Regions from separate parts of the Nocardia sp. CA-145437 genome, predicted to be linked through region 1. Evidence: riboswitches for the same ligand, from Rfam matches in the RefSeq annotation. Region 1 holds a riboswitch; each other region holds the start of a gene.
The links. Region 1 has a riboswitch for S-adenosylmethionine ahead of ACQPYY_RS05000 (bifunctional o-acetylhomoserine/o-acetylserine sulfhydrylase). Riboswitches for the same ligand answer to the same signal wherever they lie in the genome.
Positions count from the first base shown of each region.

Region 2: linked by a shared signal. The riboswitch ahead of ACQPYY_RS11990 (AfsA-related hotdog domain-containing protein) and the one ahead of ACQPYY_RS05000 (bifunctional o-acetylhomoserine/o-acetylserine sulfhydrylase) in region 1 are both predicted to bind S-adenosylmethionine.
Region 3: linked by a shared signal. The riboswitch ahead of ACQPYY_RS32430 (rhodanese-like domain-containing protein) and the one ahead of ACQPYY_RS05000 (bifunctional o-acetylhomoserine/o-acetylserine sulfhydrylase) in region 1 are both predicted to bind S-adenosylmethionine.

Region 1 covers NZ_CP191204.1:1,148,336-1,151,600, forward strand. Annotated here, with positions in the region: gene metX (homoserine O-acetyltransferase MetX) at 1-591, opposite strand, end outside; gene ACQPYY_RS05000 (bifunctional o-acetylhomoserine/o-acetylserine sulfhydrylase) at 588-1,937, opposite strand; SAM riboswitch class IV at 2,034-2,145, opposite strand; gene ACQPYY_RS05005 (TetR/AcrR family transcriptional regulator) at 2,179-2,916, opposite strand; gene ACQPYY_RS05010 (MFS transporter) at 3,052-3,265, shown strand, end outside.
Region 2 covers NZ_CP191204.1:2,635,731-2,638,995, reverse strand. Annotated here, with positions in the region: gene ACQPYY_RS11995 (HAD family hydrolase) at 1-626, opposite strand, end outside; gene ACQPYY_RS11990 (AfsA-related hotdog domain-containing protein) at 623-1,411, opposite strand; SAM riboswitch class IV at 1,425-1,534, opposite strand; gene ACQPYY_RS11985 (MFS transporter) at 1,573-2,796, opposite strand; gene ACQPYY_RS11980 (hypothetical protein) at 2,939-3,265, opposite strand, start outside.
Region 3 covers NZ_CP191204.1:6,996,779-7,000,043, reverse strand. Annotated here, with positions in the region: gene ACQPYY_RS32440 (FAD-dependent oxidoreductase) at 1-1,121, opposite strand, end outside; gene ACQPYY_RS32435 (Rv0361 family membrane protein) at 1,344-1,778, shown strand; SAM riboswitch class IV at 1,842-1,957, shown strand; gene ACQPYY_RS32430 (rhodanese-like domain-containing protein) at 1,972-2,394, shown strand; gene ACQPYY_RS32425 (O-succinylhomoserine sulfhydrylase) at 2,391-3,265, shown strand, end outside.

The DNA of each region.
Region 1 (3,265 bases):
GTCGGCGGTGGCGCGCGCGCCGACCGCCAGCACCAGGGCCGCGCCGACCCGTTCGGGCCGGCCGATCATCCACTCCAGCACCCGCATCCCGCCCATGGAGCCGCCGATCACGGCGGCCAGGCGGTCGATGCCGAGCAGGTCGAACAGCTTGGCCTCGGCGGTCACCTGGTCGCGGATGGACAGCGCGGGGAACCGTGTGCCCCACGGCTTCCCGTCCGGGGCCAGCGAGGACGGGCCGGTGCTGCCCTTGCAGCCGCCGAGCACGTTGGTGGCGATGACGCACCATTCGCGGGTGTCCACGGGCGCGCCGGGGCCGACGATGCCGTCCCACCAGCCGGCCTGGTTGTGGTGCACGTCGGCGGGGCCGACCACGTGCGAGTCGCCGGTCAGCGCGTGCTCCACGAGCACCACGTTGTCCGCGTTCGCCGATAGTTCGCCCCACCGCTGGACGGCCAGCGTGGCGTCGGGGATCACGGCCCCGCCCTCGAGTTCCACGTCGCCGATGGCGATGCTCCCGAGCGTCCCGTCGGGCGGCGGCAGCAACAGCTCCGCCGCGTGCCGGGACGTTCGCGATTCGATGTTCACGGTCAACTTGCCGCCGCCGTCAGTCCGGCGCGCAGATCCGCCAGGATGTCGCCGATGCCCTCGATGCCCACGGCCAACCGCACCAGACCAGGCGTGACACCGGAAGCCAGCTGCTCGGCGGGGGTCAGCTGGGAATGCGTGGTGGATGCCGGGTGGATGACGAGCGAGCGCACATCCCCGATGTTAGCGACATGGCTATGGAGCACCAGCGCCTCCACGAACTTCTTGCCCGCGTCGACGCCGCCGGCCAGCTCGAAGGACACGATGGCGCCCACGCCCTTCGGTGCCAGCTGTTTGCCCCGCTCGAACCAGGGCGAGGCGGGAAGTCCGGCGTAGTAGACCTTCTCGACGCCGGGCTGCCCGGCGAGGAACTCGGCCACCGCCTGCGCGTTGGCCACATGCCGCTCGATGCGCAGGCTCAGCGTCTCGAGGCCCTGCGCGATGAGGAACGCGTTGAACGGCGACACCGCCGCGCCCAGGTCGCGCAGCAGCTGCACGCGGGCCTTGAGCGCGAAGGCCGGAGCGCCGAGGTCGGCGAAGACCGCGCCGTGGTAGCTCGGGTCGGGGGTGGTGAAGCCGGGGAAGCGGGATTCGCCCGCCTCGTTCTTCACCGTCCAGTCGAAGGAGCCGCCGTCGACGATCACGCCCGCGACCGCGGAACCGTGCCCGCCCAGGTACTTGGTGGCCGAGTGCACCACGATGTCCGCGCCCAGCCGCAGCGGCTGGATCAGGTACGGGGTGGCGACGGTGTTGTCCACGATGAGCGGCACCCCGGCGGCGTGCGCGACCTCGGCGATGCCCGGAATGTCGAGGACCGAGCTGCTCGGGTTGGCGACGGTCTCGCCGTAGAACGCCTTGGTGTTGGGGCGCACCGCCGCGCGCCACTGCTCGAGGTCGTCCGGGTCCTCGACGAAGCTGACCTGGATGCCCAGCTTGGGCAGCGAGTAGTGCAGCAGGTTGTAGGTGCCGCCGTACAGGTGCGGGCTGGCCACGATGTGGTCCCCGGCCTCGGCGAGATTCAGGATCGCGTAGGTCTCCGCGGCCTGCCCGGAGGCCAGCAGCAGTGCGGCCACACCGCCCTCGAGGGCGGCGATGCGCTGTTCCACCGCGTCCTGGGTGGGGTTCATGATGCGGGTGTAGATATTGCCCGGCTCGGCGAGTCCGAACAGCGCGGCGGCGTGGTCGGTGTCGCGGAACGCGTAGGACGTGGTCTGGTAGATGGGCAGGGCGCGGGCTCCGGTGGCGGAATCGGGAGCCTGGCCGGCGTGAATCTGCTTGGTCTCGAAGGACCAGTTGGCCGGATCCAGGGTGCCGTCAGCGGGGACGGCCGCGGGCGCGGTCGAGTCACTCATGTGTTCTGCTCCAAAAACAAGGTCGCCGAATGGCGGAAGTTTGACGTTATCGAGAAGCGAATGGGCTTCGACAACAACACATTTCGGTAGACCTCCTAGTTGCGCTTGCGTTCGGCCCTCGAACGCCCGGTCTGCACCCGGAGCACCCCACCGCAGCTGGAGGGTTGCCGATCAGCAAGCCGGGGCCTTAACGCTGATGCTCTTGACCTAATGCGGGATTCTAGCGGCCGTCCGGCCCGATCTACGCAGTGGGGTTTGTCGCATTTTCGGTGGTATTTCCCCCGTTTACGGGGGGAAATACCGTTGTCGCACCGCAACAGGCCCGCCGGAATTCGCCGAATGCCGCCTGGACGCTGTCGGCGAGCATGCGGGCGGTGGTGACGGTGGTGCAGTCCGGGAGCTCGTCGCTGTCGTCGAACTCGCATTCCATGCCGACCCGCACGATGCCGTGCCAGGTGGTGGCGATGAGCCGCACGGTGAGGTGGTCCTCGGGCAGGCGCAGGCGTTCGGCGAGCACCTCGGACACGGCCCGGGTCTTGGTGTCGGCCGATTCCATGCTGAGCGCGCGGACGGCGACGCTGTCGCGGGTGATGCGCTGCATCTGCTGGAACCAGCGGAAGGGCACGGGCGTGTCGGAGTCGATGATCTGGTCCACGACCGCCAGGAACGCGCCGAGCAGCGCCTCCATCTCGTCGCCGGTGACGGGCTGGGCGCGCAGCTGATCGGCGAGGGCCTGTCCCCAGCCTTCGATGGGGGCGATGACGATCGCCTCCTTGCTCTCGAAGTACCGGTTCACGGTGCGCGGGGAGACGTCGGCGGCGTCGGCGATCTGCTCGACGGTGGTGGCGTCGAAGCCCTGTTCGTCGCACAACCGCAGGGCGACGTCGATGATCCGGGTCCGGGTCTGCTGCTTCTTGCGCTCACGCAGGCCGGGGCGGTGACGCGAGATCACACCGATGTGACTTGACAACTCCGACATCCCTCCATCGTAGGTCCTTGATGTGTTTTCCTGTCCCAGTATGACAACTGTCGCGCTGCGACATTTTTCCCTTGACGCCAATTGTCGGTTGGGGTCACTATGGTGAAGCTGCCTTCGAATCCAGAGGAGAGGCTCATGACCGTAGCGACGGACGCTCTCGGTACAGACGAAAAAGCAAGTCCCGCACAAGATTCCAGGCGTTGGTGGGCGCTGGGCGTGATCGCCATGGCGCAGCTGATGGTGGTCCTGGACGCCACGATCGTCACCATCGCCATGCCGTTCGCGCAGCAGGATCTGCACATCAGCGACGGTGACAAGCAGTGGATCTTCACCGCGTACACCCTGATCT
Region 2 (3,265 bases), 1.5 Mb from region 1:
CCGTGGACGGCGAGCACCGCGTCGTCACCGCGATAGCCGGGGTGCGCGACGGCCCGCAGGAACGGCAGGTCGCTGGCGTGATCGCCGTAGCCGTAACTGTTCTCCCGCGCGATCGCGTGTTCGCGCAGGAACTCGGTGACGGCCGCGGCCTTGGCCTCGCCGATCATGGGCCGCCACACCTCGCCGGTGAGCACGCCGTGCTCGTCGGCGACGGGCACGGTGGTGATGACGTGGTCGGCCCCGACCGCCGTCGCCACCGGTGCGACGGCCGCGCCGAACGAGCCCGACAGCAGCACCGTGGCGTGCCCGGAATCGCGGTGTGCGCGCAGCCTTTCCACCGCATCGGTGTAGTAGACGGTGTCGCTCGCGGCGAATTCCGCGAACCAGCGCCGCCCGGCCGCGTCCAGCGCCGCGGCCTCGACTCCGCGATAGGCCCGGTAGTAGTGCCGATTCACCTCCTCCCGCGGTGTGCCCGCGGCGGCCCGTTGCTGGATCTCCCCGGTCAGGCGCGCGTATTCGCCGCCGTCGTCGCCGTTCTCGGCCAGCCAGAACCGCAGGAACGCGAACATGCTCTTGACGGTGATCAGGGTTTCGTCGACGTCGAAGAACGCCGCGCCCGCGCTCATGCCACCTCGTCGAGGTAGGCCGCGATCGCCTTGGCCGCCTTGTGCCGTTCGATCTGCGAGATGCGCTCGCTGGGCAGTGCGGCGTAGCCGATGCGGGTGGTGGCGACGGCGCGGCCGAGCTGGCGCACCTCCACCTCGATGCTGAATTCCAGCTTCCCCGGATCGTCGATGGACACCGGGGTCAGCGTGGCGTGCAGGGTGGCCGGCAGCGGGAACAGGAAGGACTTGAACTCCAATTCGATGCTGTTCCAGACGATGTAGAAGTGCTGTTCGGGCCAGCGGCGGCCGTACTCCAGTTCGAACGCGCCGAGGAACAGCTGGCGCACGGCCTCCACGATCACGATCCCCTGCACGTGCTCGCCGGTCTGATGGTCGAGCAGTAGTTCGTTGTCGCCGTGGATCCGCAGATCCGCCCGGAACGCGGTCTCCGATTCCCGGACCAGCTCGGCCAGCAGCACATTCGAGTGCTGATACTTGTGCACCTGGTGGCGCGGGGCCGGTTCGGCGACCGCCCCGGCCACCCGCAAACCCGCCGGGGCGTGCACGATCGCCACGTGCTCGACGTAGTCGAGATCGTGGCGGGTGACCCCCTGCCCGAGCCGCACGGTCAGCGGCACCTCCGCCGTCCGCCAGCGACCCGCGCGCAGCGCGGCCACCAGACCGGACACGGTGAAGGCGCGATCATCCGCGGCGATCCCGCGGAACCGATCGGCCACCAGCAGCACCTCGCCGACGGCCACCTCCGCCACGGTCGCGGACGCTGAATCGAGCTGAGCTACAGACATTTTCCCTCCGAGAACAAGACGCTTATGGCGACGCTCGCCGCCATCCGGTCGTCACCCGGAGCACCCCACCGCCCGGAGGGTTGCCGCCCAGCGAGCCGGGGCTTCGCGCTGGAACTCATGACCGTGAGCGAAACAGTATGGGGGGCAGATACTTTCGAGAATCATTTCAACCACGCCGATCGAAACCCGGCCGCGGCGGCCAGAACGGCGCCTGAAGCCGAGAGCGCCGCGACCGCCAGGGCCACCGCCGAATAGCCGTGCCGGGCCACGAGATTGGCCAGTTGCGGGCCCGCGCTCGCGCCGACGAACAGGGCGAAGGTGTACAGCGCGGTGGCCGCGCCGCGGGCCGCACCCGCGCGGACCGTGATCGTCTGGACGGCGGCGGGGGCGGCCACCGCGATGGCGGCGACGAACACGAACAACCACACCGCCACCCAGAGCCCGCCGAGCGGCACCGCGGTCACGGCCACGGCGAGCGCGGCGGTCCCCAGCGCGGCGACCAGCCGGGTGGCCGGGGCGATGCCGCCGAGCCGCCCGGCGAGCAGCGGAATCGCCACCATGGCGGGAATCGCGCTGGCCCGCAGGGCGAGCAGCGCGCCGTTGCCGGAGCCCACACCCTCGGGCGGGGCGAGCTGGATGCCGGTGTAGACGCCCACGAAGGAGCCCAGGATCGCCAGGCAGCTCAGATACAGCAGGGCGAGGCGGGATTGCCGGAGCAGATCCACGAACGGCGCGAACACCGACCGCGACGGCGCCACAGCGGTTCCCGCATCACCGTCGGCCGTCAGGGGATCCGCCGACCGGATCGGCGGTTGCAGCACCACCCGCAGCACCACGGCCGAAACCGCGAACGCGATCGCCCCGGCCACGAAGATCGCGTGCCAGCCCAGCGCGTTCCCGATGAGCTGCGCCAGCACCTGCGCGACCACCCCCGCCCCGAGGAACGAACTCGTCAGGCAGGTGAGCGCGAAGATCCTGCGCTCCGGCGCGATCCGCTCCGACAGATAGGCGAACGCCGCGGGGGCGAAGAACGACGCCGTGAGCCCCTGCAGGATTCGCGCCGACAGCCCGGTCACCAGCCCCGGCGCGGCCGCCACCAGCAGGGTGCTGACCACGGTGGCCGTCAGCCCGCCGACGATGACCGGCCGCCACCCCCACCGGTCCGACAGCGGTCCGGTCACCAGGAAGCCCGCCCCGTAGGCCAGCCCGAAGGCCGTGGTCATCCAGGTGGCCGCGGATGTGGACGTATCCCAGTCCGCCGCCAGCCGATTCAGCACCGGCAGCACCACGTACAACTGCCCGACCACGAGGATCCCGACCGCGCACACCGCCCCCACGGTGCGCCCGACCGGCGCCCACACCTCGGTTTCCGCGGGCGCGCTCATGACCGCACGACCCGGACGCGGGCAGGAAGAAGCAGCGAGGTGGTCATCGAATTCCTTTCGTGGACAACGGAGTCCACGTCTATCAATCCGAGACCACCGGGCACGACGGTTACGTGCGCGCTGATCCGAAGCCGCCGGCGGCTCAGGCCAGGACGAAACTCAACTGCGGTACGAAGTTGCCGCCCAGGCGGAACCACGTGTAGCCGAGCCACACGCCGGGGGTGACCTGGCGGATCTCGTCGTACACGTTCGGGGTCGGAGACGGGGCGTAGTCGAGGATCCAGGCGGGCCCGCCGTCGACGACGGACGGCCCGGCATAGACCGTGGCGGGCCAGGCTTCCAGACCTGCGGGGGTCAGGCGGTTCTGCACGTATCCGCCGGTGGGACCGGTGTAGAAGTCCTTGCCGATCCAGACCAGCGGTGTCCAGGACTGCCTCTGGAGGGGTGCGGCGACCCAGCCGTCCTTCGC
Region 3 (3,265 bases), 1.6 Mb from region 1:
ACCGGGCCGCGCTTGATCCAGCCGGTGACGTAGGTAGCGGGCATGTAGCGAGCCGCGCCGTCGGCGTCCTCGTCGATGATCACGCGACCGGCCTCGTTGGGCACGGTGCCGGCCTGGTCGTCGAAGGGCAGGGCCGGGATGTTCTGCGACAGGTAGCCCACCGCGCGGTACACGGCCTGGATGTCCCAGTCCTTGAATTCGCCGGTGCCCTTGCAGTTTCCGGTGCCGTCGAGCTGGGTGCGCTCGGTGCGCAGGCCCACGACCTTGCCGTCCTCGCCCAGGATCTCCGAGGGGTTCTCGAAGAAGTGCAGGAACAGCTTGTGCGGGCGGTTGCCGACGTCGCGGATGGCCCACTGCTCGAGGGTGTTGCAGATCATGTCGACCTGCTTGGAGTGGCGGCGCGCGGCCTCGGAGCCCTCGTCGTAGTCGATGTCCTCGGGGTCGACGATGACCTCGATGGTCGGCGAGTGGTCGAGCTCGCGCAGCTCGAGCGGGGTGAACTTGGCCTGCGCGGGACCGCGGCGGCCGAACACGTGCACCTCGAGCGCCTTGTTGGCCTTGAGGCCCTCGTAGACGTTCGGCGGGATCTCGGTCGGCAGCAGCTCGTCGCCGGTCTTGGCGAGCACGCGCGCCACGTCGAGGGCGACGTTGCCGACGCCGAGGACGGCGACCTTCTCCGCCTCCAGCGGCCAGGTGCGGGCGACGTCGGGGTGGCCGTCGTACCAGGACACGAAGTCCGCGGCGCCGTAGGAGCCGTCCAGGTCGATGCCCGGCACGCCCAGCGCGCGGTCGGCGTTGGCGCCGGTGGAGAAGATGACCGCGTCGTAGAACTGCTGCAGGTCCTCGAGGGTGATGTCGACGCCGTAGTCGATATTGCCGAGCAGGCGGACCTGCGGCTTGTCGAGCACCTTGTGCAGCGCGGTGATGATGCCCTTGATGCGCGGGTGGTCCGGCGCGACGCCGTAGCGGATCAGGCCGAAGGGCGCGGGCATGCGCTCGTAGAGATCGATGCTCACGTCCGCGTCGGACTTCATCAACGCGTCGGCGGCGTAGATGCCGGCCGGTCCGGCGCCCACGATCGCAATGCGTAGCGGGCGGGTCCCTGCACTCTGTTCGGTCATTCTTCCGCGCACCCTTTGGGTCGAAACTAACTTGCCGTCAAAACTCAGCCGTCGTTCTTAGCTTAGGCTAAGTTGACGCTCTGACCTCGGCGGCCTCCGTTGGCCCCCGACGCTGCAGCGTTGCTGCGTAGTCTTGCTATTCCCGCGCTGGGGCGGGAAATTCTGCTGATTCTATCGATGGCACGCGGCGGCCCGCACAAGGGGACCAGGCATGATCTACCCATGAGCGACGCCGAGGAGACCCCGATCCGGATCGACCAGAACGAGACCCGCAGCATGTGGCCGTTCCTGGTGGCGGCGGGAATCATCGCGGCGGTGATCCTGGGAATCGTGGTCGCGTCGGTCGTGTCGCCGGTTGAGAAGAATGTCACAGATTCCGATCGGCTCTCGCTGGCGGCGACCAAGTTCGTGATGGCCCGCAACGACACCGGGAAGTACGACCCGGTGCTGTCCTGCAAGGGATTCGACGAGAACGCCTCGCCGCTGAAGGCGGCCACCGCGACCGGCGGCTCGATCGCCTTCGACAAGCTGACCGACGCGTCCGTCACGGGCGACCAGGCCACCGCGCAGGTCACGTTCACCGTCGCCGGGGCGCCGTCGACGTCGACGTGGCACTTCGCCAAAGAGAATTCCCGCTGGTTGGTCTGTAATTCGTGACAACGGCCGAATGCTCCGCCGGGGTTTGACAGTGGGGACGGTTCTTCGGCAATCTCAATCCCAGGTCATGAGTACCAGCGCCAAGCCCCGGCTGGCTGGTCGGCAACCCTCCTCCGCGGTGGGGTGCTCCGGGTGACGACCTGGCCTCGCATCGGACAGCGGTGCGGCAAGTGCGGATTCTCAGGAGGTACAAGTGAGCTACGCAGGTGACATCACGCCGAAGCAGGCGTGGGAGTTGTTGCGCGACAACCCCGATGCGGTCCTGGTGGACGTGCGCACCGAGGCCGAGTGGCGGTTCGTCGGCGTGCCCGACACCAGCGGCATCGGCCGTCCGACCGCGCTGATCGAGTGGGTCGACGTCACCGGTACCCCCAATGCCCGGTTCGCCGACCTGCTGAAGCAGTCGCTGGCCGACCGGACCTCGGACTCGGACGCGCCTGTCATCTTCATCTGCCGCTCCGGCCAGCGTTCGATCGGCGCGGCGACCGCCGCCACCACGCTCGGCATCACCCCCTCGTTCAATGTGGTCGACGGCTTCGAGGGTGCGCTCGACGGCCAGGGCCACCGCGGCAGCACCGGCTGGCGCGCCGACGGACTTCCGTGGAGGCAGTCATGATCACCGGCGGCTCCTTCGAGAAACCGCTCCCCGAGGGCGTCGGCCCCGCCACCCAGGCGGTGCGCGGCGGCACCCGGCGTTCCGGCTTCGACGAGACCTCCGAGGCGCTGTTCCTCAATTCGGGTTTCGTCTACGAGAGCGCCGAGGCGGCCGAGGCCTCCTTCACCGGCGATATCGAGCACTTCGTGTACTCGCGCTACGGCAACCCGACGGTCGCCATGTTCGAGGAGCGGCTGCGCCTGATCGACGGCGCGGAGGCCTGTTTCGCGACCGCGTCGGGCATGTCGGCGGTGTTCACCGCGCTGGGCGCGCTGCTGTCGGCCGGTGACCGGCTGGTCGCGGCGCGCAGCCTGTTCGGTTCCTGCTTCGTGGTGGCCAACGAGATCCTGCCGCGCTGGGGCGTGGAGACGGTGTTCGTCGACGGCGAGGACCTGAACCAGTGGGAGCAGGCGCTGTCCATTCCCACCCAGGCCGTCTTCTTCGAGACGCCCTCGAACCCGATGCAGACCCTCACCGATGTGCGCGCGGTCTCGGATCTGGCGCACGCGGCGGGCGCGAAGGTGGTGCTGGACAACGTCTTCGCCACCCCGCTGCTGCAGCGCGGCTTCGATCTGGGCGCGGATATCACCGTCTACTCGGGCACCAAGCACATCGACGGCCAGGGCCGGGTGCTCGGCGGCGCGATCCTGGGACCGCAGGACTACATCGACGGCCCGGTGAAGAACCTGATGCGCCACACCGGTCCGGCGCTGAGCCCCTTCAATGCCTGGACCCTGCTCAAGGGCCTGGAGACGATGCCGCTGCGCCTGCGCCAGTCGGTGGACTCGGCGTTGAAGATCGCCCGGTTCCTGGAATCGCATCCGGCGGTGGC